One region of the Micromonospora sp. NPDC005305 genome, then DNA from elsewhere that is predicted to be linked to it. Evidence: riboswitches for the same ligand, from Rfam matches in the RefSeq annotation. Region 1 holds a riboswitch; each other region holds the start of a gene.

Region 1 (7,231 bases):
GACGGTTTCCGTCCTCCCGTACGTCTGCAAGGAGTACCTCCGTGGCGAGCAACACCTCTAAGACCGCGCGCGCGTCAGTCCGGGCCGGCCAGGCTGGCCAGGGTGGCGCCCTCAGCGTGCTGGGCGAGTTCAAGTACCTCATCCCGCTCAACGGCGGCAAGCACGCCTACGTGCGCAACCTGACCAACGGCAAGACCGCGCACCTGCGCACCGACTCCGAGGCCTTCGTCGAGGAGATCCGCGTGCTGGCCGCCGCCGGCCACGCCGCCAAGGTCCGCGCCGAGATCAACGCTCTCGCCGCCACCCACCCGGACCACGGCTGGGACAAGACCGAGAAGCGTCTCGTCGAGGCCGGCGTCTTCGAGGGCTGAGCGCCCTCACCCGCGACACCACGAACCGCCCGCCGGGGTCACCCGGCGGGCGGTTCTGTCTTGTCACTCCTCGGGCAGCAGCGCCACCTCGCCGGTGGCCAGGTCGTAGAGGGCGCCGACCACGGCCACCTCGCCGGCCGCCACCGGGCCGGCCAGCAGGTCGTCGGCGCGCAGGGCGGCCACCGTGCGCCGGACGTGCCGCCGGACGGCGAGGGGGTGGGCGTCCGGGTCGTCCGCGCCGACCTCGCGGACCGCCGGCGTGATCCGGTCCACCACGTAGCCCAGCGCGCCACCCGGCCGGCGCCCGCTGCGCAGCGAGTCGACCGCCGAGCCCACCGCGCCGCAGCGCTCGTGGCCGAGCACCATCACCAGCCGCACGCCGAGCTGGCCCACCACGTACTCGATCGAGCCGCAGACCGCCCGGTCGAGCACGTGCGCACCGGTGCGGATCACACAGATCGAGCCGAACGTCTGGTCGAAGATCGCCTCCAACGGCACCCGCGAGTCGATGCAGCCCAGCACCACGGCGTACGGCTGCTGGTCGCCCGAGGCCACGGCGGCGGCGGCCGTGACGTCGTGGCCGTGCACCGGCTGCCCGCTGACGAAGCGCCGGTTGCCGGAGAGCAGTTCGGCCAGGGCGGCCCGGGGCGTCCGGGCGGCGGGGGTGGGCGACATGCCCTCCAGCCTGGTCACCCATTCGACGCCGTGAGGCCGGGTTGCGAATCTTCTCACCACCCCGGTTGCCGTGCTGTCATGACGGGTACGCCGGTGTCACCACCGGGTCACTCCGGTGCGGGACACCGGTCGGCCCGGGGAGGTGGAACATGGCGGAGCACCCGGAGGTGCGGCTTCCCGACGGCGTACGCCTGCACGTGACGGCGACCGGGCCGGTCGACGCCGAGGTCACCGCCGTCCTGCTGCACGGCTGGACGCTGGACGGGCGCAGCTGGCACCGCCAGCTCGCCGGCCTGCGCGACCGGTTCGGCGACCGGGTGCGGGTACTCACCTACGACGCCCGGGGGCACGGCCGGTCGAGCTGCATGGCGCTGCGCACCGCCACCCTGGCCCAGCTCGGCGACGACCTGGCCGCGGTGGTCGACCAGCTCGTCCCGTCCGGCCCGATCGTGCTGGTCGGGCACTCGATGGGCGGGATGACCGTGATGGAGTACGCCCACCGCCACCCGGACCGCTTCGCCGCCCGCGTCGCCGGCCTGGTCTTCGTCTCGACCACCGCCGAGGGGCACACCCATACCGCCTACGGGCTGTCCCCCCGCATCGCCCGGCTGATCCGGCTCGCCGAGACCACCGGCGCCGGGGTGCTGGCCCGCTGCGGCGCCTGGCGCCCGCCGCACGCGCTGCTGCGCGCGCTCCGCCCCAGCATCCGCTGGATGCTCTTCGGCGACCGCTGCGACCCCGCCGACATCCGGCTGGTCACCTCGGCGGTGGCGCACGCCTCGCTGCGCTCGATCGGCGGGTTCCGCGCCTCGATCGGGGCCCAGCACCGGCTGGACACCCTCGCGGCGCTCGGCCGGCTGCCGGCCGCCGCGCTGGTCGGCGACCGGGACCGGCTCACCCCGCCGCCGTGCGCCGAGTCGATCGCCGCGGCGCTGCCCACCACCGAGCTGACCGTCTGCCCGGGCGCCGGCCACATGCTGATGATGGAACGCCCCGACGAGGTGACCGCCGCCGTCGCCGGGGTGCTGCACCAGGTCCTCGCGGGGACGGACGCGGGCACGCCCGGGCAGCGGGTGGGAAGGCCCGGATAACGGGCAACCCGGACGGGCGGCGGTGGGCAGCGGCATGGCCCCGACACGGGCCGGGTCGGCGGCCCGTACCCTCATTCAGCCGCGCCGTCTGACCACAGGAGCCCCCGCGTTGAGCGACCAGACCACCCTGGAACGGGAGATCGCCGTCGAACAACGGCATCTCGACCGGGTGTACGCCCGGCTGACCGAACTGCGTCGGTCGGCCGCCGACGCCGAGCGGGAGGGCTACCGGCTGGCCCGGGTCGGCAACTTCGGCGCGCTGGTCGAGCGGGACGCCATGGTCTTCCACGCCGCGCAGCGCCGGCACGTGCTGGACGCCGAGCACGAGGGGCTGGTCTTCGGCCGGCTGGACCTGCGGACCGGGCAGGTGCTGCACGTGGGGCGGCTCGGCGTGCGCGGGGAGAACGCGGAGACGCTGGTGGTGGACTGGCGGGCCCCGGCCGCCGCCGCGTTCTACCAGGCGACCCCCGCCGAGCCGCAGGGTGTGGTGCGGCGGCGCACGATCCAGTCGTCCGCGGAGCAGGTCACCCGGATCGAGGACGACCTGCTGGACCCGGAGTCGGCGCCGCCGGAGATGGCGGTGGTCGGTGACGGCGCGCTGCTGGCGACCCTGTCCCGGGCCACCGGCCACGGCATGCGGGACATCGTGGCCACCATCCAGCGGGAGCAGGACGAGGCGATCCGCTCCCCGGGCAGCGGGGTCACGATCGTCTTCGGCGGCCCGGGCACCGGCAAGACGGCGGTGGCCCTGCACCGGGCCGCGTACCTGCTCTATTCCGACCGCGCCCGGTACGCCGGCGGCGGCATCCTGGTGGTCGGCCCGTCGAGCGTGTTCGTCCAGTACATCGCCTCGGTGCTCCCCTCGCTCGGCGAGGAGACGGCCACCCTGCACTCGCTGGGTTCCCTCTTCCCCGGCGTGTCGGCGACCCGGACCGACCCGCCCGAGGTGGCCGCCGTGAAGGGGTCGCTGCGGATGCGGCGGGTGCTGGAGCGGGCGGTCCGGGACGCGGTGCCCGACTCCCCCGGCGAGCTGCGCCTGCTCTACCGGGGTGAGCTGCTCCGGCTGGAGCGGGCCGAGCTGGACGCCGTCCGGGACCGGACGCTGTCCCGCGGCGCGCGCCGCAACGAGGTGCGCCGGTCGGCCTTCGACGCGGTCCTCGCCGCGCTCTGGGCGCAGGCCCGCAAGCTGCCCATCGGCCGGCTGCCGGAGCAGCCCGCGTTCGAGGACGAGATCATCGAGCGGCCGGAGTTCCGGGAGTTCCTCAAGGCCTGGTGGCCGCGGCTGCACCCGCGCCACGTGCTGGGCTGGCTGGCCCGCCCGGAGCGGCTGCGCCGGTACGCCGGCGGCATCCTGTCCGGCGCCGAGATCCGGCTGCTGACCGGGGCGTACCGGAGCCTGGACGGCGAGGGGCCGACGATCGCCGACGTGGCGCTGCTGGACGAGCTGGACGCGCTGCTCGGCCGACCGGTGCAGCGGGCGAGGCCGAAGCGGGACCCGTTCCTGCTGGCCGGCGGCGTCCGCGAGCTGAGCACGGCCGCCGACCGGCAGCGGGCCGCCCGGGCCGCGGCCCGGGAGCGCCCGGAGGACTACCGCGACTACGCCCACGTGGTGGTCGACGAGTCGCAGGACGTCTCGCCGATGCAGTGGCGGATGGTCGGCCGGCGCGGCCGGCTGGCCTCCTGGACCGTGGTGGGCGACCCGGCGCAGACCGCCTGGACCGGCGACCCGCAGGAGCTGGCCCGGGCCCGCGACCAGGCGCTGGGCCGGCGCCGCCGGCACCGGTACGAGCTGACCACCAACTACCGCAACTCGGCGGAGATCTTCGCCGTGGCGGCCGCGGAGATCCGCCGCGTACACCCGGACCTCGCCCTGCCCACCGCGGTCCGTTCGACCGGGGTGGCGCCCGTCGAGCGGACGGTGCCGGCCGCCGACCTGCCCGCCGCCACCGCGGCCGCGGCGCGCGCGCTGCTGGCGGAGGTCGAGGGCACGGTGGGCGTGATCACGCCGGTGCCGCGCCGGGACGAGGTGGCCGGCTGGCTGGGCGACCTGGGCGGCCGGCTCCAGGTGGTGACCAGCCTCCAGGCCAAGGGCATGGAGTACGACGGGGTGGTGCTGGTCGCGCCGAGCGAGATCCGGGCCGATCCGGGGTCGGGCGTCCGCACGCTCTACGTGGCGCTCTCCCGGGCCACCCAGCGGCTCACCACACTCGACCCGGTCGGGTGACGGCGGCGCCGCACCCGGCTGTCACTTGCACATATAGCGATGTGAGCATAGATTGAGCCCGGCCGGGGCGGTGGACGAGAGGGTGTGGGCGTGGGCGCAGGTCATGACCACAGCGGCGCGGTGGCCAACGCGGCGCAGCGTCACCGTGGTCGGCTCTGGGGCGCGTTCGCGCTGCTCACCGCCCTGATGGTGGTCGAGGCGGTGGCCGCCTTCGCCACCGGCTCGCTGGCCCTGCTCTCCGACGCCGGGCACATGTTCACCGACGTCCTCGGCATCGGCATGGCGCTCGCCGCGATCACCGCCACCCGGCACGCCGACACCGACCCGCAGCGCACCTTCGGCCTCTACCGGCTGGAGGTGCTGGCCGCGCTGGCCAACGCGGTGCTGCTCGGCGCCGTGGCCGTCTACGTCCTGGTCGAGGCGGTACGCCGGTTCGGCGAGCCGCCGGAGGTGCTGGCCGGGCCGATGCTCGCCGTGGCGGTGCTCGGCCTGCTCGCCAACATCGCCGCCTTCGCGCTGCTGCGCGCCGGCGCCGAGGAGAGCATCAACCTGCGCGGGGCCTACCTGGAGGTGCTGGGCGACCTGCTCGGCTCCCTCGGCGTGATCGGCGCGGCCCTGGTCATCGCGGTCACCGACTGGTGGTGGGCCGACCCGCTGGTCGCCGTGGCGATCGGGCTGTTCATCCTGCCGCGCACCTGGCGGCTCGGTCGGGCCGCGGTCCGGATCCTCGTGCAGGCCGCCCCGGAGCACCTCCAGGTGACCGCGGTGCATGACCGGCTGGCCGCGGTGCCCGGCGTCGCCGAGGTGCACGACCTGCACGTCTGGACGCTCACCTCGGGCATGGAGGTGGCCTCGGCGCACCTCACCATGACGCCCGGCGCCGAGGTCGGCGAGGTGCTGACGGCCGCCCGGGCCGCGCTGCACGAGGACTTCTCGATCGATCACGCCACGTTGCAGATCGAACCCGGAGCGTCCCCCGGGGCGTGCGGCGCGGTCGAGTGGTAATTAGGACAATCTTAAATCCAAGTGGCTATTGTGCACCTGTGCCGGTTTTGTCCGGGACACCGGCCCCCACCAGCGGAGCCGGCCCGGCACAGCGCCGGTAGGCTCGATCGCGGCCCCCGCCGGGCGGCGCCCGCCGGCGCCCGCGGTGGCCAGCGCCTAATCGCCCGCACGGGCGAGCCGGGGAACCACGTTCGTGGGGTGCATCCGCGTCAGCGGTAGGGATCTTCCGTCCCGAACCCGTCAGCTAACCCGGTCGGCGGTTGACGGAAGGACACGTGAATGCCCCCAGTGGCACCTGTACGACGGACGGCCGCCCGGTTGGCGGCCCTGCTCGTCGCGACGCTCACCCTCGGCGTCGTGACCGCGCCGGTCTCCCCGGCCTCCGCGGCTCCGGCGACTTCCCCCGCCGGCCTGCTCGCCGCCGCCGCACCCGGCGACGACGAGGGCGGCACCCCGGCACTGCGCGCCCAGCTCGACGCGGCCAGCAAGGGCTGGCTGGACGCACGCACCGCACTGAACCGCTCGGTGACCCGGCAACAGCAGCTCACCGCCCAGCTCAAGACGGTCAACGACGAGTTGACCGTCCGGGACGCCAAGGTCGGCGAGATCGCCGGGGTCGCGTACCGGTCCGGGCGGCTGGGCACGGCCGCGGCGCTGCTCGGCAGCACCAGCCCCGAGGGCTTCATGGACCGCGCGGCGGCGCTGGAGCAGGTGGCCGCGCACGAGGACCGCGCCCTCCGCGACCTCATCGACACCCGGGACGAGGCGACCCGCACCCAGGCCGCGCTCACCGGTGAGATCCAAGAGCAGCGCAAGCAGGTCGCCGTGATGGCCAAGCGCAAGCAGCAGGCCGAACGCGCCCTGGAGGTGGCGAACAACCGCGCGTCCGGCAGCACCGGCGGCGGCAGCGTGCAGGGCACCTCCTCGGCCAACGCCAAGCCGGCAAAGCGCAACGCCGACGGCTCCTGGCCGTCGGAGTCGTGCAGCGTCAACGACCCGACCCCCGCCGACGGCTGCATCACCCCGCGTACCCTGCACGCGCTCCAGCAGGCCAAGGCGGCCGGCTTCACCCGCTACGTCTCCTGCCACCGGCCCAGCGGCTCGGGCGAGCACCCGAAGGGGCGGGCCTGCGACTTCGCCGCGCAGAAGGGCGGCTTCGGCGGCGTGGCCACCGGCGGCGACAAGACGTACGGCAACAACCTGGCCGCCTACTTCATCCGCAACGCCGACGCGCTCGCCGTGCTCTACGTGATCTGGTTCAAGAGGATCTGGCTGCCCAGCAGCGGCTGGAAGTCGTACAGCGGGGGCAACGGCGACCCGTCCAGCGACCACACCAACCACGTGCACCTGTCGGTGTACTGATCCGCTCGGTGTACTGATCCGCGCCCCGGCGGCACCCGGCCTACGCCCCACGACGTACGCCGGGTGTCGCCGCGCGGCCCACGACGCGACGCCCGCGACGGCCGAGCATCGGTGGCATGACTCGACTCTCCCCCGCCGGACGCAAGGCCCTGCTCACCCTGCACCTGGTCACCTCGCTGGGGTGGCTCGGCGCCGACCTGGTGCTGCTGGCCCTCGGCGTGGCCGGGCTGCGCGGGGCCGACCCCGAGGTGGTCTACCCGGCCGCCGCGCTGCTGGTCACCTGGCTGTTCGCCCCGCTGAGCGTGCTCGTCTGGCTGGTCGGGCTCGCCAGCGCGCTGCTCACCCCGTGGGGGCTGCTGCGCTGGCGCTGGGTGCTGGTGAAGTTCGCCGTCACCACCGTGGTGCTCACGCTGGTGCTGCTCCTGCTCACCCCGCGGGTCCGGCACCTCGGTGAGCTGGCCGGGGCGGCCGACGACCACCTGCGGGTCGACCTGGTGGTCGCG
Region 2 (7,231 bases), on a different contig from region 1:
GCGGCGGCGGCCACCGAGGCCGGGTCGGTGATGTCGAGCCGCACCGGGGTGGCGCCCGGCAGGTCGACGGTCTCCGGGTTGCGGGCGCCGGCGTAGACGGTGGCGCCGCGGGCCAGCAGCTCGGCGGCCAGGTGCCGGCCGAAGCCCCGGTTGGCCCCGGTGACCAGGGCGGTGCTTCCAGCGATCTTCATGGGTGCTCCTGAGAGTGGCGAGGGGTGGGTGGTCAGGACGGCAGCAGGCCGGGACCGGGCAGCAGGTCCACCTCGTCGGCCGGCACGTCGTGGCCGGCCGCGCAGCGCAGCGCCACGTGCACCGCCGCGCCGCAGTCGTGGTGGGCCAGCCGGACCGAGGGCTCGTCGACGGCGTACGTGTCGCCCCACTCGCGCAGGGCGGCGAGCACGGGCAACAGGTCGCGCCCCTTGTCGGTGAGCACGTACTCGTCGCGGGTGCGCTGGCCGGGCTCCCGGTAGGGCCGCCGGTCGAGCAGCCCGTCGGCGACGAGCTGCTTCAGCCGGGCGGCGGCCACCGGCTCGCTGACACCGACCCGGCGGGCGAACTCGTCGAAGCGCCGGGTGCCGAACGACGCCTCGCGCAGCAGGAGCAGCGTGGTGCGGTTGCCGACCACGTCGAGCGCGCCGGCGATCGAGCAGTTGGCGGTGGACCAGGAGTCGCGCCGCGCGAGGAAGTCCGTCATGGGGCCGACGCTACCCGGCTGACTTAGGGAAACCAAAGCCAGCTATCTCACGCCGGACCCGGGAATAAGCCGCCCTCAGAGCTGGCCGGCGTAGAAGCCGTGCCGGGCGAGGGGCTCGACGATCTCCCGCTCCTCGTACGACAGGTGCGACAGCAGGGTGTCGGTGAGCAGGTCCACGGCCGCCTGGAGCTCGGTGAAGTCGCCCGGCTCGCGGATCAGGTCCACGAGCGCCCGGTCCACGCTCTCCACCACCCCGTGGATGACCTCGTGCTCCTCCTCGAGGCGGTCCAGCACCGCCGCCAGCCCCGCGTCGGCCCGGCGCAGGTGCGGAAAGATCGAGTTGTCCTCCAGGCCGTGGTGCTGGGTCACCACGGTGCAGTACGCCGCGCAGTAGGCGCCCAGCGTCCAGTTGTTCTGCCGCATGGTCATCTCGTTGAGCACGGCCCGGGCGGCGCCCGGGGCGACCGCGCCGCGCTTGACCTGTTCCAGCAGGTCACGCACCTGGGCAAGCTCCTGACGCAGGTGGTCGTGCACGTCCACCAGGTGCTGCCCGGCGGCCTGCCCGTGCGGCGAGTAGACGTGCCCGGCCGGTGCGGGCGGCGCGGCCGGCCGGGTGGACTCGTCCCACGGCCGGCGTGCGCTCAGGCGTACCCCCGGGTCGGGGGTGGGGGTGACCGCGAGCGCGGTCGACCCGCCGGCCGCGACGGCGGCCTGCTGCTCCTCGACGGCGTGGGCGCGGCTGCCCGGTGTGGTGCGTTCGGCGGCGACCAGCTCGCGGACCGCGGGCGCCACCTCCTGGGCGAAGAGCTGGACGGCGCGCGGCTCGTCGCTGCCGAGGATGAACGTGGCGACGCCGTGGTCCAGGGCGAGCCCGGCCAGCTCCTCCACCCACTGCTCCGGCGGGCCGTCCAGGAAGCCGCCGGAGGACCGGGCGAAGGTGCCGGTGACGTTGAGCAGCCGGCGCACCGCGCCCGGCTCCCGCCCGGCCTCCGTGGCGGCCTCGTCGATCAGCGCGTTCAGCGCCGGCAGGTCGGCCGGCCCCTTGGGCAGGTACGCGAGGGACGGCAGCCAGCCGTCCGCCAGGCGGCCGACCAGCCGCAGCATCCGCGGCTTGTACGCGCCGACCCAGACCCGTACCGGGTGGGCCGGGGCCGGCCCGCGTTTCGCCCCGACCACCCGGTAGTGCTCGCCGTCGACCCGGACCATGCCGCGCCGGTCGGTGTCCCAGACCTCGCGGATCACCCGGATGGCCTCGTCGAGGGCGTCCACGGCCGCGCCCGGGGAGAGCCGGCGGCCGCCGACCGCCTCGATGGCCTCCCAGAAGGCGCCGGCGCCTAGCCCCAGCTCGACCCGGCCGCCGGTGAGCAGGTCCAGGCTGGCCACGCTGCGGGCCAGCACCACCGGTTGGCGCAGCGGCAGGTTGAGCACGTTGCCCGCGAGGGTGATGCGACTGGTGGCCGCGGCCACGAAGGACATCAGCGTCCAGGTGTCCAGGAAGCCGGGCTGGTAGGGGTGGTCCTGGAAGGTCACCAGGTCCAGGCCGACCTGCTCGCAGAGCTTGGCTCGCGCCACCACCTGCTCGGGGTGCCCGGCGCTCGGGGTGAGGAAGCCGCCGAAGGCCAGCTCGTGTCCGTGGTCGCTCATGCCTCGCCGCCTCGTGCCGATCTTGCGCGAACCTGCCCACGGTAGCCTCCCGCGTTGCCCGGCGGGCCGGGAACCCGCCGCCCGGGGGCCCGCGACGCGCGCCGTGGCCACTCGCCACGGTGGACCCGGCTCCGGTCGGTCGTCCTCTTCGGCCGGTGCCCCGCGAACACCGCTGTGACCTGGGAAAATGCGCCCATGGCGGTCGCTGCGGCAGATTCGGCGGCGGCGTGGGCCGGAAGACGAGGTCGTCCCTCAGCCGGGTGAAGAACTTCACAGAAGTGGGCGTTCGTCACAAACCATTCCTAACGTCGACTCCGTTCGCGATCGCGGACACCACGGGCCGGTAACGCCTAATCCCGCCGCCGGCACGGTGGTACCTGGACCTCGGGCGGGAGCGGGGGACCCACATGTTCCTCGGTGCACGGACACCTCGGGGTGAAGCCGCCTCCGGCGGCCGGGCTCCTCGGCCCGAACCCGACAGCTCACCTCGTCGGCGTGGAGGACACCCACATGGCAACTGAACACGTCGCCCGTCATCGACGGGTCGCGCGGCGCCGCACCGCCGTCGGAGCGCTCGTCGTCGGCGCCGCCACCGGCGCCGCCGCCCTCTTCGGCCCGGCCGCCCCGGCCAGCGCCGCAGGCGTCAACTGGGACGCCGTCGCCCAGTGCGAGTCCGGCGGCAACTGGCACATCAACACCGGCAACGGCTACTACGGGGGACTCCAGTTCTCCCGGAGCACCTGGAAAGGCTACGGCGGTCAGAAGTACGCCAGCCGGGCCGATCTGGCCAGCCGCGGCGAGCAGATCGCCGTCGCCGAGAAGGTCCTCGACGGACAGGGCATCGGCGCCTGGCCGGTCTGCGGCAAGAAGGGTGGCTCGACCAAGAGGTACTCGGCCACCGACTCGGGCTCGAGGAAGGCCACGAAGAAGCCCGCGAAGAAGGCCACGAAGAAGGCCACGAAGAAGGCCACCTCGGAGCGGTGGTCGCGGAACGACCGGCCCGCCGTCCGCACCGAGAGGCGCACCGGGCCGAGCGCCGGCGGCGCCGGCAGCTACGTGGTCCGGCCCGGGGACACCCTCTCCGGGATCGCCGCCGCCAAGGGCGTCGCCGGCGGGTGGCACGCCCTCTACGAGCGCAACCGGGGTGTGGTCGGCGACAACCCGGGCCTGATCTTCCCGGGCCAGAGGCTGCGCCTGCGCTGAGCCCCACCGGACCCGCCCACGACGGGCCGGTCCACGGCACCACGAACGCCCGGCCGGTACTCCCGGCCGGGCGTTCCACGTCGGGGCCGGTTGCTATCGTCACGGTGCTCGGAAAGACGTGAAGAAAGCGCGGATATGACCAACGACTCGTTCTCCGCGGCCGCGAGCCTCGACGAGCTGCTGACCAGGACGCAACAGGCGCTGTCCGCGATGCGGTCCCGGGCCGTCGAGCACGCCGACGGCGCGCCGGCCCAGCTGCTCCGCGCCGAGGGCGGTGCGGCCGGCGGCCGGGTCCGCGCCGTCGCCGTCCAGGGTGGCCGGCTGGAGTCCCTCACCGTCGACCCGGAGCTGGCCGGGGAGCCCCTGGAGACCCTGTGCGGGCACCTCGTGGTGGCCGTGAACGCCGCGCTCACCGAGCTGGACGCGCGGGTCAGCGCCTCGGCCCGGGCGGACGTGGACGCCCTCGCCGCGCGGCTCGGCGGCCTGCCCGAGCAGTCCGCGCGGGACATGGAACGGTTCAGCCGGGCCATGGAGGGCGTCGCGGCCCGGATCCGGCGCGACGGCGCCGCCGGTTCACGCGCGGCCCGCCCGGCCTGACCGCGGGCGGGAATCCGCACCGGCCGCGACCCGCGGCGCAGACGGCGAAGCGGCCGGCCGTCGGGAGGACGACGACCGGCCGCTCCGGTGTGCTCTCAGCTCAGGGTGAGCGAGGTGTCGTCGACGACGAAGGAGGTCTGCAGGGAGCTGTCCTCCACGCCGGTGAACGAGATGGTGGCGGTGGTGCCGGCCAGCGACGAGACGTCGAAGGACCGCTGCACGTAGCCGGTGGCCTTGTTGAGGTTGGAGTAGGTGGCCAGCGTGGTGCTGCCCGCCTTCACGGTCAGCTTGTCGTAGGCGGTGGTCGTGGTGGACTCCGCGCTGTCGATGTGCAGCCAGAAGCTCAGCGTCGCCCGGCAGCCGGCCGGGATGGACACCGACTGGGTGACCGTGTCGGTGTGCGTCGAGCCGTAGCCGTCGAGCCAGGCCTTGTACGAGCCGCCGTGCGCGGCCTGGGCGGTGTCGTTCGTGATGACGCCGGAGCTGGCGCTCCAGCTCACGTTGCCCGACTCGAAGCCGGGGTTGGCCAGCTTCTGGCCGGTGCAGCTGCCCGACGGCGGGGTGGTCGTGGTGGTCGGGGTCGGCGTCGGCGTGCCGGTGCAGGTCGCCTCACCGGTCTGTGCCGGCACGCTGATCGCGGTCCAGGCGGCCTTGACCGCGTTGAACTCGGTGCAGCTGGTCGGGTAGAGGTTCTTCGCGGCCTGCAGCGTCCAGACCCGGTACTTCAGGTACGACGAGGACGAGGTCTTCAGCAGCATCGCGTTGTACATGATCTTCATGGCCTTCTGGATGCCCAGGCCCGTGACGCTGCTGCCGTTGCAGGTGGAGCTGGCCGGCTGGCCGTTGGTCGGGCTGCTGCCGTTGGCCAGCAGGTAGAACCAGTGGTTGCCGGGGCCCGCCGCGGCGTGCACCTCGGTGCCCGGGATGCTGCTGGAGTAGCAGTTCGGGTCGCCCAGCGCCGACGGGTTGTACATGTTGCGGATCGGGCCGCTGCCCACCAGGTTGACCTTCTCGCCGACCAGGAAGTCGGGAGCGTCGTAGCTGGACGGCTCGTTGGCGAACCACTCGGTGGCCGCGCCGAAGGTGTCGGCGACGAACTCCTGGGTGCCGCCGCCGGAGATGCCGCCCGGGGTGTGGTCGTCGATGCCGTGGCCGATCTCGTGGGCCACCACGTCGAGCGAGCCGATCCACTGACCCGCGGTGTTCTTGCCGATCTGGACCTGGCTGCCGTCGTAGTAGGCGTTCTGGTCGTTCAGGCCCACCCGGATCGGCCAGTAGCCGCCGTTGCCGTCGGCGCCGTTGCGGCCCAGCCACTGCGCGAGCATCTTGTGCTCGGTCTGCGCGGCGAACAGCGCGTCGACGCAGCCGGTCTCCTTGTTGGTGGCGGTGCCGTTGCCCCAGGCGTCGTCGGAGCCGCTGAACGTCGTGTTGTTCGCGGCGTCCTGGCAGCTCAGGTTGGTGACGGTCGGGTCCTTCATGGAGTACGTGGTGCCGGAGTGCGTGGTGTTCAACGTCAGCGGGCTGGGCCCGTTCCACGCACCGGTGCCCGTGCCGTGCACGACGTGCTCCTGGGTGCGCAGCACCGCGCCGGTGCGGGCGTCGACGTCGACGGTGAGCCGGCTCGGGCCCTCGGCGCCGGTGCCCCGCACGGTGGTCTCCCAGGCCAGCGCCGGCTTGGCGCCGAGGGTGTAGACGACCAGGTTGGTGGCCTCGACGGTGCTGACCGTCTTGAGCTGGGCACGCGCCGTCTTCGCCGCGGCGGTCGAGGTCAGCTTCGGCGTGGTGGCGAGGCCGCCGATGGCCTGCTGCTGGGCGACGGAGGCGTACTTCAGGTTGCCGGCCGCGTCGGTGGCCAGCACGAAGTCACCGCCGACCACGGGCAGGCCCTTGTAGGTGCGCTCGTAGGGCACGTACTGGGTGCCCTCGGAGGAGATGACCGCCTTCTGCACGAACGCGTCGTCCGAGCTGGCGTGCAGGTAGGCGGGCCGGCCGGCGACCAGCGCGCGGGCCGAGTCGGCGGCGACGGCGCGGGCCTGGGCGGCGTCGGGTGCGGCGGGGCCGGGCGGCGCGGCCTGCACGGCCGCGGCGGTGCCGGCGGCGATCAGACCGGCCGCCGCCGCGCCGGAGAGCGCGACGAGGCGAGGTGAGAGCTTCAAGGGGGTTCGCTCCTGTTCCTAGGCGCGCCGCACGGAGCCCGGTGGGGACGGGCGGCGCGTTGTGGCGAGGCGGGTGACGGCCGTTCTCCGAGGCTGCCGGCGTGGCCCCGGTTCGACAGATCGACCGTCGTGAGCCGCCGGGGGTCGGCGACTCGCTGGGGGCACAATCACACGGCCCCGGGCCGGGATCAATGGGTGACCCGGGCAACCGATGTCGCACGGTTGTCGCGTCGTCGGCGCGAATTCAGGAAGCCATGATCTTCAATAGGCCCTGATCAGGCCGAATGTTCACGGCGACGATCCGAGCGCTGCCCGATCTGCGGCGATTGCCGCTGTGTGCGCAGGACGCGCATTGATCCTCGGTGCCGGCGGCGACCCGCTCCGCCGCTGCGACAGGCGTAGGAGGGGACGACGACCATCTTCCACAGGTGTCCGAAGACGTGGACGTCCATCGATCCGTAGGTTCGGGGCGACCGCCGCGCCGGCGTGTCCCCTGTGTACGCCGGCGGCCGGCGGGGGGAGGAGGAGCACGCGGATGCGAAGCGGAAGACATGCCTGGCGGGCCTCGGTGGTGGCCCTGGCGATCGCGGTCGCCGGCCTGCCGGCGACCGGCGCGTCGGCCCGACCGGCCGCGGAGGAGCGCGCCCGGCTCGTGGTCGAGGACGGCGTCACCCAACCGGTGTTCGGCTACGCCGACGCGGTCCGGGAACGGATCTTCGTCACCTCGGACGTGGACACCGACGCCGACGGTGCCCGCGACGTCGTGGCCATGGACATCATCCGGCCCCGGGCCAGCGAGAACGGGCTCAGGGTGCCGGTGGTGATGGACGCCAGCCCGTACTACTCGACGGTCTGCCGGGGCAACGAGGGCGAGTGCAAGGCCGACGTCGACGGCGACGGGCTGAACGACACCTGGCCGCTCTTCTACGACAACTAC
Region 3 (7,231 bases), on a different contig from region 1:
CCGGGTGCCGGAAGTGCCCGGCCGGGTTGACCGTGTACTCGTTGCGCCGGCCCACCCGGGTGCGACGGAGGTAGCCACCGGCTTCCAGGTCGGCGACGATCGCCTGGGCGGCCCGCTCGGTGACCCCCACCTCGTCGGCCACGTCCCGCAGCCGGGCGGTGGGGTTGCGGGCGATGGCCAGGAGCACGTGCCCGTGATTGGTGAGGAACGTCCAGTTCCGGCCGCTGCCCCTCGCACCCGGTGTCGTCGCCATGATGGTCATCGTATGGGTCCCGCGTGCTCCGGTCCTGTCGAGGCCGCTGCCGCGGCCGCCGTCAAGGTCCGGCCAACGTATGAAATCCGTATCACGTAAATCTTGACGTACCTTGGGCTGCGTGTGACCGTGGGTGCCGAGGCCGCCACCGTCGCAGGCCGGCTGACCAGGGCGTTTTCGCGCGAGGACGAGGTGAGGACCAGTGCCGACCACTCCCGAGCAGGCGCTCGCCGAGCTCTATGCCGGTAACCACCGGTTCGTCACCGGCGACCCGCGCCATCCCAATCAGGACGCCGGACACCGGGCGGCCGTCGCCGACGGCCAGCACCCGTTCGCCGTGATCGTCGGCTGCTCCGACTCCCGGCTCGCCGCCGAGATCATCTTCGACCGGGGTCTCGGTGATCTCTTCGTGGTCCGCACCGCCGGCCACACCGCCGGCCCCGAGGTGCTCGGCAGCGTCGAGTACGCGGTGACCGTGCTGGGCACCCCGCTCGTGGTGGTGCTCGGCCACGACTCGTGCGGCGCCGTCCAGGCCGCCCGCGAGGCGGTCCGCACCGGCACGTCGCCGTCCGGGCACCTGGGCGCCGTGGTGGACGCCGTCGCGCCCAGCCTGCTCCGGGCCGGCCGGGAGGGCGTCGAGGACCTCGACGGGATCGTCGACATCCACATCGCGCAGACCGTGGAGGCGCTGCTGGCCCGGTCCGCCGTCCTCGCCGACGAGGTGGTCGCCGGGCGGTGCGCGGTGGTCGGCCTGTCGTACCGGCTCAGCGCGGGCGAGGTGCGCAGGGTGGCCCAGGCCCCGGCCGGCACGCCGGCCGCCCAGGTGCCCGCACCGGCCGCGCCCGCGGACCCGGCGCTCGCCAACTGACGGCCGTCGGAAAACGTCGAAGGGGCCGGCCCGCGTGTCGCGGGCCGGCCCCTTTCGGTGTACGTCGTCAGAGCAGCGACATGTGCACGTGGTCGGTGTGGTCCGAGGGCCCGCTGTAGGACTTCCAGCCGGTGGCCGGGAACCAGATCTGCCGGTTCCAGATCACGTAGTAGATGCCCAGCCGGTCCGCGTTGCGGATGAGGAAGGCGGCGACGTTGTTGCCGTACATCCGCTGGTCCTTGGTGCGCCAGGAGGAGAAGCCGCTCTTCTGCAACGACCAGTCGCAGGCCCGGCCCTTCGGGTGCTCGAACGGCCCGCCGTTCCGGTGGCAGCCCACGAAGCGGTTGAAGCCGGCCCGCTTGACCTCCTTGTACGCGTGCAGCGTGCGCGGGGTGACGCAGCCCGAGGTGGTGGGGTCGTTCTCGCTGCACGACTCCGGCTTCCAGTCGCCGTCGGAGGTCCGGCCCGGGCCGACGCGGGCGACCGGCGAGGTGGCCGAGACCAGGCCACCGGTGAAGCCGATCCCACCGACCAGCTTCAGCGCCTTCTCCGTCTCGGCCTTCTCGCGGGCCATCGCGTTCTTCTGCTTCTCCTGCTCGCGCACCTCGACGTCGAGCGCGATCTTGGCCTGCTCGGCGCGGGTCTTCGCGGCGTTGATGGCGCCGAGCTTCTGCGCGTTCAGCAGGTTCAGCTCGTCGAGGGCGGCCGCCCGCCGGACGAACGAGTCGGGCGTGTTGCTCTCCATCAGCATGGCCATGGCGCCCATCCGGCCGGTCCGGTAGGACTGGGCCGCGATCTGGGCCACCTGCGGGCTCAGCGCGTCGAGCTCGCTCTGTGCCGCCTTCACCTCGAGGGCGAGCTGGAGTTGGCGCTTGCGCGACGTGTCCAGCTTCGACTTGGCCTGGAGGTAGGCCCGGTTGGCGGTGTCGATGGCCTCGGTGATGAGGGGGTCGTCGTCTTCGTCGGAGTGCCCCGAGGGGGTGGGGGTGCTCGGAGCGGCCGTCGCCGGGGTCGGCCCCACCAGCACGGTGAGCGCGGCCAGCGCAGCCACCACGGGGGTCAGCCAGCGGCGCAGGGGTGCCGTCACAGTGTTCCCTTCCGTCGGCCGCCGACCGGGTTAGCTGACGGGTTCGGGACGGAAGTGGCCCCTACCGCTCGCGCGGATTCACCCCATGTACCTGGTTCCCCGGCTCGCCCGCGGGCGATTGGGCGGCGGCACCGCTGGCGCCGGTGCGCGCCTTCGGCGGTGACCGGCAGCGAGGTTACCCGAGAGTCCTCCCCGGGTTCTACGTCCGGAAGCCGACCAATAGCGAGAATTCGTCCTCGCCCAGCGTGACCAGGATCGCGTTTGACATCTGTCATCACGCTGCGGAGTGTCACCATGCGGCCTCCGTGCTCCTGTCACCGCCGGACCACCCACCGGAGCGCCGGTCCGGCGCCCCACCGAGGGCCTCCAGCGCCTCGTCCCGCGCGACCGGCGGCCGTGGCGCGGGCGGGTCGGCCGGGCCCGCGGTGGTCCCGCGCCGCCCGGCGGTGGTGACCACCGCGGCCAGTCCGGTGGTCAGCGGTACGGCGGCGATCAGGCCGAGCGTGGCCACCGCGCTGCGGACGATCTCCTGGGCCAGGAACTCGCTGGTGAGGATCTGGCTCACCGGCCGGGAGTCGGCGACGAGCAGGAGCAGCAGCGGCAGCGAGGCGCCCGCGTACGCCAGCACGATGGTGTTGACCGTGGAGGCGATGTGCGCCCGGCCCACCCGGGTGGCGGCCCGGTAGAGCTGGCGTCGGGAGAGCGCCGGGTTGGCGTGGGCCAGCTCGGTGACCGTGGCGGCCTGGGTGACGGTGACGTCGTCCAGCACGCCGAGCGAGCCGATGACGATGCCGGCCAGCAGCAGGCCGTGCAGGTCCACGTCGCGCTGGAACATCGACAGGGTGGTCGCGTCCTCGCTGCCGAAGCCGGTCAGGTGGGTGGCGGCGGTGGCCAGGGTGCCGAGCACGCCGGTCAGCACCAGGCTGCCGAGCGTGCCGAGCACGGCCACCGAGGTCTGCGCGGTGATCCCGTGGGTCAGGTAGAGCACCACGAACATGATCAGCGCGGCGCCGACGATCGCCACCAGCAGCGGCGGCTGGCCCGCGCCGATCCCGGGCAGCACGAACCCGAGCAGGATGGCGAAGCTCGCGACCAGCCCGCCGAGCGCGGCCAGCCCGCGCCAGCGGCCGAACGCCACGATCGCCACGGCGAACAGCACCGCCAACCACGCCAGCGGGGTGCCGCGCCGGTGCTCGGCGATGTCGTAGGTCTTCACGGCCGGATCGGCCGGGTCGGTCAGCTCGACCAGGATCACCTTGTCGCCGACCTCGACCCGGGGCGCCCCGGGGCCGGCGGGCACCGGCGTCTCGACCTGCCGGCCGGCGTTCGGGCCCTGCTCGGCGGCGACGGTCACCGTCCCGCACGGGCCGGCGGACCCGCCGGGGCCACCCTCCGGTGCCTCCGGGGTCGGCGGGCAGGGCTCGGTCACCACCCGGGTCACCGTGCCGTGGTAGCGGGGCAGCGCGGGCGCGTCCGTCGGTTCCCGGTCCTGCCGGGGCCAGAGCACCAGCGCCGCGACGACGGTGATCAGGAAGAGCGGCACCACCGTCGCGACCAGGATCCGCCGGACCCGCGGCGGGGCGGGCGGAGCGGGACGGGTGTGGTCGGCGCCCATGGCGTTTCTCCCAACGGTTCGCAACGGGACACGTGGCACGCGGCCGGCGGGTTCACCCGGCCCGGTCAGCCCCGCTTCATGAGGCGGCCCACGGCGGCCATCATCTCGGTGGCCATCTCGTCGGCGCGGCCCTCGGCGGCGCCGTCGTGCATGCAGTGCCGGGCGTGCCCGTCGAGCAGGCCGAGGCCGACCTTGTCCAGCGCGGCCTGGATGGCGGAGATCTGGGTCAGCACGTCGATGCAGTAGCGGTCGTCCTCGACCATCTTCTCGATGCCGCGGACCTGGCCCTCGATACGGCGGAGCCGCGCGAGGAGCTGGTCCTTGCTGGCGGTGTAGCCCCGGGTCGGGGTCGTCGGTGCGGTCATGACGTCGAGGATAGCGTACCCCTCGGGGGTATGGTACGGTCCTCCCGTGGCCGATACCCACACCGGGTAACGGTAACGACAGCGGCGGAAGGGAAGAAGCGCGATGGTCACCACCACGTACCAGGTGCAGGGCATGACCTGCGGGCACTGCGTCAACTCGGTCAGCACCGAGGTGAGCGCGCTGCCGGGCGTCACCGACGTCCAGGTCGACCTGGCCTCCGGCCGGGTCACCGTCACCAGTCAGAGCCCGTTGGACACGGACACCGTCCGCGCCGCCGTCGACGAGGCCGGTTACGACCTCGCCGGGGCGTGACGGGTCCGCCGACCCGAAGGAACCGAGGTGCCCCGATGAACACGGCGACGAAGCTGAGCGGCTTCGCCCTCGGGCTCGCGGCGGTGTTCGGCACGGCGTACGGGGTCGGCCACCTGGCCGGCCCCGTCACCCCCGCCGCCGAGACCCGCCACGACGCCACCGACGCCGGCCACGACCCCGGCGGAACCGACCACGGTGACGGGGGCCACGCGGCCACCGCCACCGCCCACCTGCCCGGCGGGCTGCTCGTCTCCGACCGCGGCTACACGCTTCAGCCGGTGACCGCCCCCGCGGGCGAGTTCGCCTTCCGGATCACCGGCCCGGACGGCCGGCCGGTCACCCGCTACGACGTGGCGCACGACAAGCGCATGCACCTGATCGTCGCCCGCCGCGACCTCTCCGGCTTCCGGCACGTCCACCCGGAACTGGCCGCCGACGGCACCTGGCGGGTCGCCTCGCCGCTCGCCGGGCCCGGCGTCTGGCGGGCGTTCGCCGACTTCACCCCGACCGGCGGCGAGCCGCTCACCCTCGGGGTCGACGTCACCGTCCCGGGCGCGCTGGAGCACCGGCCGCTGCCGGCGCCGGTGACCAGCACCACGGTCGACGGCTACACCGTCACCCTCACCGGGGCCCCGCAGCCCGGCCGGACCAGCCGGCTCACCCTGACCGTCAGCCGGGACGGCCGGCCCGTCACCGACCTCCAGCCCTACCTCGGGGCCTACGGGCACCTGGTGGCACTGCGCCAGGGCGACCTGGCGTACCTGCACGTGCACCCGGAGGGCGCGCCCGGCGACGGGCGGACCCCGGCCGGGCCGGCGGTCACCTTCGCCGCCGAGGTGCCCTCCTCCGGCGCGTACCGTCTCTACCTGGACTTCCGGCACGGCGACGCGGTGCACACCGCGGAGTTCACCGTGCTGGCCGGGGACCAGGCCACGCCGGCGCCCGCCGCGCCGGCCCCCACGACCGCACCGACCCCGGACGCCGACCACGGCGCCCCGGGGCACGGGCACAGCTGACCGGAGGTGACGAGATGACATCCGCCCGGTCCCTGCCGGTCGCGCCGAACCTGATCGAGCTGGCGATCGGCGGCATGACCTGCGCCTCCTGCGCCGCCCGGATCGAGAAGAAGCTCAACCGGATGGACGGCGTCGAGGCCACGGTCAACTACGCCACCGAGAAGGCCACCGTCCGGTACGCCGACGAGGTCACCCCGGCCGACCTGATCGCCACCGTGGAGAAGACCGGCTACACGGCCGTCGTCCCGCCACCGCCCGCGCAGGCCGCCGAGGCGACCGCCGGGCCGGTGGACGAGCTGCGCGGGCTGCGTACCCGGTTGTGGGTGTCGGTCGTGCTGACCGTGCCGGTGATCGTGCTGGCCATGGTGCCGGCCTGGCAGTTCGACTACTGGCAGTGGCTGTCGCTGACCCTGGCCGCCCCCGTCGTGGTCTACGGCGGCCTGCCGTTCCACCGGGCCGCGTGGATCAACCTGCGGCACGGCGCGGCGACCATGGACACGCTGGTCTCGCTCGGCACCCTCGCCGCGTTCGGCTGGTCGCTCTGGGCGCTCTTCCTCGGCGACGCCGGCATGCCCGGGATGACCCACCCGTTCCGCTTCGACATCACCCGCACCGACGGGGCCGGCAACATCTACCTGGAGGCGGCGGCCGGGGTGACCGTGTTCATCCTCGCCGGCCGCTACTTCGAGGCCCGGTCCAAGCGCACCGCGGGCGCCGCCCTGCGCGCCCTGCTGGAGCTGGGCGCCAAGGACGTCGCGGTGCTGCGCGGCGGGCAGGAGACCCGGATCCCGGTGGACCAGCTCGCGGTCGGCGACCGGTTCGTGGTCCGCCCGGGTGAGAAGGTCGCCACGGACGGCGTGGTCGCCGAGGGGACGTCGGCGGTCGACGCCAGCATGCTCACCGGCGAGTCCGTGCCGGTCGAGGTCGCGCCGGGCGACGCCGTGGTGGGCGCCACCGTCAACGCCGGCGGCCGGCTGGTCGTCCGGGCCACCCGGGTCGGCGGCGACACCCAGCTCGCGCAGATGGCGAGGCTCGTGGAGCAGGCGCAGACCGGCAAGGCGGCCGTGCAGCGGCTCGCCGACCGGATCTCCGGTGTCTTCGTGCCGATCGTGATCGCCCTGGCCGCCGGCACGCTGGGCTGGTGGCTCGGCACCGGGGGCGGCACGACCGCCGCCTTCACCGCCGCCGTGGCGGTGCTGATCATCGCCTGCCCCTGCGCGCTGGGGCTCGCCACACCGACCGCGTTGCTGGTCGGCACCGGGCGGGGCGCCCAGCTCGGCATCCTGATCAAGGGGCCGGAGGTGCTGGAGTCCACCCGCCAGGTCGACACCGTCGTGCTGGACAAGACCGGCACCGTCACCACCGGGAAGATGACGCTTGTCGACGTGCTGCCCGCCGGGGGCGAGGACGCGGCCGACCTGCTCCGGCTCGCCGGCGCGCTGGAGGGGGCCTCCGAGCACCCGATCGCCCGCGCCGTCGCCGACGGGGCTGCCGAGGCGGGCCCGCTGCCCGCGGTGACCGGCTTCGCCAACGCCGAGGGCCTCGGCGTGACCGGCACGGTCGACGGCCGGGAGGTGGTGGTCGGGCGGCTCCGGCTGCTGCGCGAGCGCGGTCTCGACGTACCCGAGGAGGTCGTGCGGGCGGTCGCCGGCGCGGAGGCCGCCGGCCGGACGGCGGTCCTGGCCGGCTGGGACGGCCGGGCCCGCGGCGTCCT
Region 4 (7,231 bases), on a different contig from region 1:
GACGTCTCCGGCGTGATCTCGGACTGGCTCTACTCGGGCAAGCCCTACGCGGTCACCGACATGGGCGTCGACGGGGAGCACTTCGTCGAGCGGTTCCCGCTGGCCGGCTCCGGCTACGTGCTGCGCCGGGACATGTCCAACGTGGACGACGTGCTGACCGGGTTGCTGGACACCGACCCGAAGGCCGCGGCGCGCTGGGCCACCCGGGCCCGCTACCTGGGCGACTTCCCGCCCGAGTCGTACGCCGAGGTGTTCCTCGACGCCGCCCGCCGGCAGCTCGCGCCGGCCGGGAGCGCACCCGCCCCGCGGCGGGGCTCGCCGCTCCCCTCCCCCGCCGCCTGACCCGCCGGTCAGAGGTACGCGTCGAGCAGGGCGAGCACCGCCGCCGGGTCCTCGACGTGCGCGTTGTGGCCCAGGCCGGGCAGGGTGGCGACCGGGACGCCCAGTTCCTTGAGCTGCGCGTCGGTCACCATCGGGTCCTGCTCGCCACGGGCCAGCAGCACGGGGACGTCGACGGCGGCGAGCAGCGCCGGCAGCCGAGGTTCCCCCACCGCGAAGGCGGCCGGGTCCATGGCCAGCCGCCACCGGCCGTCCTCGCGGCGCAGCCCCGCCTCCACCACGGGGTGGTCGGGGGCGAACAGCCCGGCCAGCCCGGAGACCCGCAGGTAGCGGCGGGCCGCCTCGTCCCGGGTGGCGAACCAGGTCACCGGGCGGGCGGCCAGCTCGCGGGCCTTCTCCAAATCGGTCGGGGACCAGACGGCCTTGATGCCGAGCCCGACCACCGCGTCGACGGGCAGGCGGCGGGACCGCGCGGCCAGCGCCAGCGCCACCACCCCGCCGAGCGAGTGGCCGAGCAGCACGAGCCGGTCGCGGGGGCCCAGCCGCTCGGCCACCGGGCCCAGTCCCTCGACCACCCGCCGGGCCAGGGCGTCGAAGGAGTATTCCGGCAGCGGGGGCGACCAGCCGTGCCCGGCCAGGTCCGGGGCGAGCCAGCGCCCCGCCCAGTGGCGCTCCAGCAGCGGCGCCCAGGGCAGCCACACCTCACCGGTGGCGCCCATGCCGTGCAGCAACAGCAGATGGCGGGTACCCGTCGCGTCGCCCATAGGGCGCAGTGTGCCACCGGACGGACACGACGCGCGAGAGCAGCCGGCACGACGACGTCGGGCACCGGCTCGGTGGAGCCGGTGCCCGACGGGAAGAGGTGCGATCAGGCGGAGTAGCCGCGCGTGGCCGCCCAGTTCGCCAGGTCGATGGTGCTGACCCAGTACGCGGGCAGCGCCGGGTTCGCCGAGTCGGCGATCCGGACGGTCCGGCCGCCGTTCTTGTAGCCGACCACCGCGATGTAGTGGCCGCCCGGGAAGGAGTGCCAGCCACCGTCGGTGTCGGTGGCGTCGCCGGCCACGTTGACCACCACGCCCCGGCCGTCGGTGATCGCCTTGACCACGTCCGCCTGGAGCTGGTCCATCTCGGCCGGGCTCGCCGAGCCGCCGAACATGTGGGTCCGGTACGGGTTGCCCTTGACCATCTGGTTCAGGCCCCGGGTGGTGTCCTCGGCCGAGTTGGTGCCGCTCTCGGTGGTGCCGAGCGGGCCGGCCATCGCTTCCTGGGTGGTCTCGACGCCGCTCGCGCTGAGCGCGTTCCGGACCGCGGCCGGGCCGCAGTTCCAGTACTGGTTCTGCGCCTCGTAGTCGTAGTCGAGGACCTTGGTCGACGGCGGCTTCGGCTTCGCCTTCCGGGTGGTGTCCGGGTCGGTGGTGGCCTTGGCCGCGGCCTTCGCGGCCGACGGCGACGCGCTCGGCGAGACGGACGGCGCCGGGAGGGCGGCCCGGGCCTCGCCCCGGCTGGCGACCTCACCGAGCCGCGAGCCCAGCTCGGCGACCGCGGCGGTGTTCTCCTGGTGGACCGGGTCCTCGTCGGTCGCGGTGAGGGCGGTGCCGGCGCCGCCGGCCAGCACGAGCGCCGCGGCCGAGCCGGCGATGATCTGGTACGGGCGCTCGGTCACGAGACGCCGCAGCTGACGCTTCAGGTGATGCTTCACGGGTTCCTCCACGGGAGCGTGCGCGGCACACCGGCCCGACGCGCGGAGGAACTCACGCGCGCTGGCGGGGCGGGTCGCCGCGGAAGGGGAGCGCCCGGGGGGCCGGGCGGTTGGGGCGGTAGCCGGGTCCGCTCGCCGTCAGGCGAGCGCCGGCACCACGATGCCGTGGAGGCGGGGGGACGAGCGGGGGGTGGTGAGCACGAGGAATGGCACTCCTTCCGTGGCCGCCGCCCGGGTTAGCTGACGGATTCGGGCGGGAAGTACGCCCTACCACGGGCCGTGGGCCCGCGGATTCACCCCGGTGTTGCTGTGGGTCCCCGGTTCGTGAGAACACGATTAGGCGGGTCGGCGCGGCGTCGCCACTTGCGATCGGAAACCGCTCCGGACGCGCCGACACTACCGGTGGGTATGCAGCCTGCCAAGTGCTCCCACCTGCGCAAACCTCGTGCAGGACTACGGATATCGGAACAGTTGGTCACTCACTTCGCTCAATGGGACGAGCAGTTACGGCGGCGCCGCGCGGCGGAAAGCGGACATCCGGTGGCGACCGAGCCGGAATTGCGGCGATCGATCGCCCCCCGTGCCCCCGATGACCGTTTCCGGAAGGCCGGTGACCGGACTCACCAAATTCGGATAACGATTCGGCCGACCCGGTTTGGTCTGGGGGGTCAGGCCGGGCGGGGTGCCGCCGTGGCGCGAGCTGCCGCTGACGGCACGGCGGAGGGCGCCGGGACCGGGGTCCGCGCCGCGGTGGCCCGGTCGGCGGGAGTGGGCCGGAGGGCCCCGGTGGCGGCGTACGCCTCCGCGGACAGGGTTCGCGCCGCCTCGGCGGCCAGCTCGGCGTCCCGCCAGGCTCGCCGCTCCCGCTCGGCGGCCGCCGCCCACACCGCCCGGCGGCTCTCGCGTACCGCCCGGGCCAGGACGATCTCCTGCTCGGCCGGGTGCCGGCGCGGGTCCCACCCGTTGCGGTGGGCCAGCACGTCGGCGAGCTGCCGGGCGCTCAGGTCACCGCGCCAGTGCGCCGTCATCGCGGCGTGGTGCAGCCAGCGCTCCCGGGCCGCGTACTCGGCCGGTGTCCGCGGGGTCTGCGGCGCGGGCAGGGCGGCGGCCGTGGCGAAGCGGCGGGCGGCGCCCTCCGCCTCGTCGTACGCCCGCCAGGCCCGTTCGGCCTCGTCCTGGGCGGTGAGCCACTGCTCCCGGCGCCGCCGGGCGGTCTGCCCGGCACCGGCGGCGGCCACCGCCACCTCGTCGGCGTAGCGGCGCAGGTCGGCCCGGCGGGCGGCCTCCTGGGCGGCCGGGTCGGGGACCGGATCGGAGGCGCCCTCCCGCTCCGGGCGGGCGACCAGCACGGCGAGCAGGCCCAGGGCGAGCAGGAGCAGGGCCGACCAGATCGCGGCGGCCTCGGGGACCTCGGTCAGGAAGTGGTAGAGAACGGTCTGCGGCATGGTCGGCGCCTCACGGGAGAGAACGTGGTGGAGAGGTGTCCGCACGGTCCGCGGAAGGCGGCGGGCGCAGCGGCAGCGGGTGCCGCCGGCCGCCTGCGGGGCGGGTGCGGGGGTGAGGTTCGGTGCGTGCGGCGGGCACGGGCCGACGGCCCGCGGGCGGGGTCAGCGGACGGGCGGGGCCCGGGACCCGACGGTGGCCGGAACCAGCCCGGTCAGGACGAGCGCGAAGCCCTGCCCGGCACCGGCGATGGCGGCAACGCCGCCCGTGAACTCCGGTCCGGCAGTGGTAGCGGTGGTTCCGCTGGTGCGGTCCTGCTCCGTCGCCGCGCCGGCGATGGTCCGGTCGACCGCGGCCCTCAGGTGCTGCCCGGCCGCGGCCCCGGCCTGTGGGGGCGGGCCCTCGACGGAGGCCACCACGGTGGGCGCCACCGGCGCGGTCGCGGCCCCGCCGAGCGGCAGCGTCGCCGCGCCGAACGAGCAGGCGACGAGCACGGCCAGGGTGGCCAGCGTCCGGGCGGTCCAGCGCGCCACCCACCACACGGGACAGGTGAGCGCGATCGGCAGCACGGGTACAAACTACCGCCGATGACGCCACATCGCACCGCCGGCGGGCGTGTCGCGCCGCCGCACCGGAGATGAGGCACCGGCCAGGGTGGACAGGAGGCGGACGGACCGGGGCGGGCCGCGCCGAGGGGAGCGCGCCCGGCTCAGCCCGGGTCGCGCCGCCCGGCGTACTCGACGGGCCGTGTCGGGGTGTCGGGGGCCGCGCGCGGGGCGGGGATCCGCGGCGCCGGCGCGCGACGGGCCCGGCGTGGCGGGCCGAGGCGGCGCATCATGGGCATCTCCACCCAGCGGTGCAGGGCCGCCGCGAGCAGGAGGTTGAGCAGCAGGAAGGCGAGCACCACGAGCGGGCCCCACCAGCCGCCCAGGCCGGTGCCCCAGTCGCCGGTGAGTCGCAGCACGGTCCTCATGACCAGCACGTGGACCAGGTAGAAGGCGAAGGAGACCTCGCCGAGCCACACCATCGTGCGGGACCGCCACGGCGTGGGCCGGCCCCGCACGTCGGCGTCCGCCGCCGCGGTGATGACCAGCAGGTAGGCGGCCGCGAGCAGGGCCGCCCAGTACTCGGCGCGGATCCACAGCGCGGCGACCACCCAGGTGGCGACGAAGAGCAGGCTGGCCACGGTCAGGTTCGGCCCGCGCCAGCGGCCCCGGCGCAGCAGCTCGGCGGCCGCCACACCCAGCCAGAACTCGAAGGAGCGGGTGACCGGGAAGATCTGGGTGAACCACCAGCGGTTCTCCTCGGGCACCAGGAGCTGCGCGGGCCAGAGGGCCAGGATGAGCAGCGGCACGGCGACCACGACCGCCCACAGCGCGCCGGTGCGGGCCCGGCGCAGCCACGGCAGCACCAGCGGCAGGCAGAGATAGAAGGCCAGCTCACAGGAGAGCGACCAGCTCACGTTGTTGACGCTGTAGAAGTAGCCGTCGAGGGGGATCCAGGCCTGCAGCAGGAAGAGGTTGCCGACCGCGGCCCACGGGGCGACCGGGTCGGCGAACCAGAACGCGACGGCCAGCGCCACCGCGAAGGTCACCAGGTGGTTCGGGTAGATCTTGGCGAGCCGGCGGCGCAGGAAGGTCCGCCGGAGCTCGCCGTCCCGGTACGACCAGACCAGCACGAATCCACTGAGGATGAAGAAGAACTCCACCCCGGAGAGACCGAGGCTGAACGCCTTGCCCACCAGGACCTTCAGGTCGGGCTGGGCGATGATCCCCATGGTGCCGACGTGGAAGGCGAAGACCAGCAGGGCGGCGACCCACCGCAGCCCGGTCAACGACGGCAGGCGGGTGGCGCGGGTGGCGGCCGGGGCACTCGTCACGCCGGGCACCCTACCCGGCGCCCGAGGTCGCGACCCCGACCGCTGCCACCAACCCTCGTACGCCTGTTCGAGTGCGAGGTAGGATCGGCGGCGTGTCCGACGTCGCGTACCAGCCCTCGATGCTCGACTTCGCCGCGCAGGGTCCCACCCTGGGCCCGCTCGCCGGCCGGGTGCGCCGGCACGAGCTGAGCCGGGGCGCCTGGGTCGACCACCTGCCCGGCTGGGTGGCCGGCTCCGACGCGGTGCTCGACACGCTGCTGCACGAGGTGCCGTGGCGGGCCGAACGCCGCACCATGTACGACGCCGAGGTCGACGTCCCCCGCCTGCTCTGCTGGTACGCCGCCGGCCGGCAACTGCCCCACCCGGTGCTCACCACTGCGCGCGACACGCTCACCCGGCACTACGCGGCCGAGCTGGGCGAGCCCTTCGTGACGGCCGGGATGTGCCTCTACCGGGACGGCCGGGACAGCGTGGCCTGGCACGGCGACACCCTGGGCCGCTCCGCGCACACCGACACCCTGGTGGCCATCGTCTCGTTCGGCTCGCCCCGGCCGCTGCTGCTGCGCCCCCGGGGCGGCAGGGGGACCAGCCTGCGTTTCCCGCTCGGCCACGGCGACCTGGTGGTGATGGGCGGGTCCTGCCAGCGCACCTGGGAGCACGCCGTCCCGAAGACCGCCCGGCCGGTCGGCCCCCGGGTCAGCGTCCAGTTCCGCCCCGCCGGGGTGGCCTGACGCCGAGCCGGGCCCGAGCACGGGCCGGCGCCGTGCTAGAAACAACTCTCAGGGTCGATCACGCCCCCGTCACCTGACGACGCGAAGGGCTGCCATGACCCCGTCCCCCACCTCCCGCTGGTCCCCCTGGACCCTGCACGGCGACGGCCGCTCCGTCACACCCGGCGACGTGGTCCACCCCGGCGAGCGGCTGTCCTGGCCGCGCACGGTCGGGGTCGGCGTGCAGCACGTGGTCGCCATGTTCGGCGCCACCTTCACGGTGCCGCTGATCACCGGCTTCCCGCCGGCCACCACGCTCTTCTTCTCCGGGCTGGGCACGCTGCTGTTCCTGCTGATCACCGGCAACCGGCTGCCCTCGTACCTGGGGTCGTCGTTCGCCTTCATCGCCCCGGTGCTGGCCGCGAAGACCGACGGCGGCATCGGCGCGGCGCTCGGCGGCATCGTGGTGGCCGGCGTCGCGCTGGCGCTGGTCGGCGTGGTGGTGCAACTGGCCGGGGCGCGCTGGATCAACGCCCTCATGCCGCCGGTGGTGACCGGCGCCATCGTGGCCCTGATCGGGCTCAACCTCGCCCCGGTGGCCTGGGACGGCGGCGGCAGCGGCACCGGCGTCAAGGCCCAGCCGCTGATCGCGGTGATCACCTTGGCCGCGATCCTGGTCACCACGGTGCTCTTCCGCGGCTTCCTGGCCCGGCTGTCCATCCTGCTCGGCGTCGTGGTCGGCTGGGTGCTGGCGGCGCTGCTCGGCCGGCTCGACCCGGCGGCGGTCACCACGCTGAAGGAGGCCGCCTGGGTGGGCCTGCCGCAGTTCCACGCCCCGAGCTTCGGCCTGCGCGCCGTGGTGCTGGTCATCCCCGTGATCCTGGTGCTGATCGCGGAGAACGCCGGGCACGTCAAGGCGGTCGCCGCGATGACCGGGCGGAACCTGGACCGGGACATGGGGCGCGCGTTCCTCGGCGACGGCATCGCCACCGTGCTGGCCGGCTCCGGCGGCGGCTCCGGCACCACCACGTACGCGGAGAACATCGGCGTGATGGCGGCGACCCGGGTGTATTCGACGGCGGCGTACTGGGTGGCCGGGTTCGCGGCGGTGCTGCTCGGGCTCTGCCCGAAGTTCGGCGCGCTGATCCTCACCGTGCCGGC

What was found. Region 1 has a riboswitch for cyclic di-AMP ahead of ABZS80_RS20865 (hypothetical protein). Riboswitches for the same ligand answer to the same signal wherever they lie in the genome.
Region 2: another riboswitch for cyclic di-AMP. It lies ahead of ABZS80_RS10450 (transglycosylase family protein); the one in region 1 lies ahead of ABZS80_RS20865 (hypothetical protein).
Region 3: another riboswitch for cyclic di-AMP. It lies ahead of ABZS80_RS18790 (hypothetical protein); the one in region 1 lies ahead of ABZS80_RS20865 (hypothetical protein).
Region 4: another riboswitch for cyclic di-AMP. It lies ahead of ABZS80_RS16710 (C39 family peptidase); the one in region 1 lies ahead of ABZS80_RS20865 (hypothetical protein).

What each region holds. Positions count from the first base shown of each region.
Region 1 covers NZ_JBEXGL010000012.1:67,257-74,487, reverse strand. Annotated here, with positions in the region: gene ABZS80_RS20890 (hypothetical protein) at 42-371, shown strand; gene ABZS80_RS20885 (carbonic anhydrase) at 435-1,046, opposite strand; gene ABZS80_RS20880 (alpha/beta hydrolase) at 1,196-2,137, shown strand; gene ABZS80_RS20875 (AAA family ATPase) at 2,247-4,361, shown strand; gene ABZS80_RS20870 (cation diffusion facilitator family transporter) at 4,452-5,366, shown strand; cyclic di-AMP (ydaO/yuaA leader) riboswitch at 5,510-5,641, shown strand; gene ABZS80_RS20865 (hypothetical protein) at 5,646-6,728, shown strand; gene ABZS80_RS20860 (hypothetical protein) at 6,845-7,231, shown strand, end outside.
Region 2 covers NZ_JBEXGL010000005.1:40,842-48,072, forward strand. Annotated here, with positions in the region: gene ABZS80_RS10435 (SDR family oxidoreductase) at 1-191, opposite strand, end outside; gene ABZS80_RS10440 (helix-turn-helix domain-containing protein) at 224-694, opposite strand; gene ABZS80_RS10445 (LLM class flavin-dependent oxidoreductase) at 770-2,338, opposite strand; cyclic di-AMP (ydaO/yuaA leader) riboswitch at 2,676-2,849, shown strand; gene ABZS80_RS10450 (transglycosylase family protein) at 2,849-3,541, shown strand; gene ABZS80_RS10455 (YbaB/EbfC family nucleoid-associated protein) at 3,677-4,138, shown strand; gene ABZS80_RS10460 (M4 family metallopeptidase) at 4,234-6,294, opposite strand; gene ABZS80_RS10465 (Xaa-Pro dipeptidyl-peptidase) at 6,830-7,231, shown strand, end outside.
Region 3 covers NZ_JBEXGL010000010.1:108,730-115,960, forward strand. Annotated here, with positions in the region: gene ABZS80_RS18780 (MarR family winged helix-turn-helix transcriptional regulator) at 1-262, opposite strand, end outside; gene ABZS80_RS18785 (carbonic anhydrase) at 456-1,121, shown strand; gene ABZS80_RS18790 (hypothetical protein) at 1,189-2,208, opposite strand; cyclic di-AMP (ydaO/yuaA leader) riboswitch at 2,212-2,343, opposite strand; gene ABZS80_RS18795 (YibE/F family protein) at 2,498-3,823, opposite strand; gene ABZS80_RS18800 (metal-sensitive transcriptional regulator) at 3,889-4,188, opposite strand; gene ABZS80_RS18805 (heavy-metal-associated domain-containing protein) at 4,292-4,501, shown strand; gene ABZS80_RS18810 (hypothetical protein) at 4,537-5,517, shown strand; gene ABZS80_RS18815 (heavy metal translocating P-type ATPase) at 5,532-7,231, shown strand, end outside.
Region 4 covers NZ_JBEXGL010000008.1:259,858-267,088, forward strand. Annotated here, with positions in the region: gene ABZS80_RS16700 (CDP-glycerol glycerophosphotransferase family protein) at 1-342, shown strand, start outside; gene ABZS80_RS16705 (alpha/beta fold hydrolase) at 351-1,103, opposite strand; gene ABZS80_RS16710 (C39 family peptidase) at 1,208-2,050, opposite strand; cyclic di-AMP (ydaO/yuaA leader) riboswitch at 2,249-2,391, opposite strand; gene ABZS80_RS16715 (hypothetical protein) at 2,707-3,483, opposite strand; gene ABZS80_RS16720 (hypothetical protein) at 3,646-4,050, opposite strand; gene ABZS80_RS16725 (acyltransferase) at 4,191-5,360, opposite strand; gene ABZS80_RS16730 (alpha-ketoglutarate-dependent dioxygenase AlkB) at 5,453-6,091, shown strand; gene ABZS80_RS16735 (solute carrier family 23 protein) at 6,186-7,231, shown strand, end outside.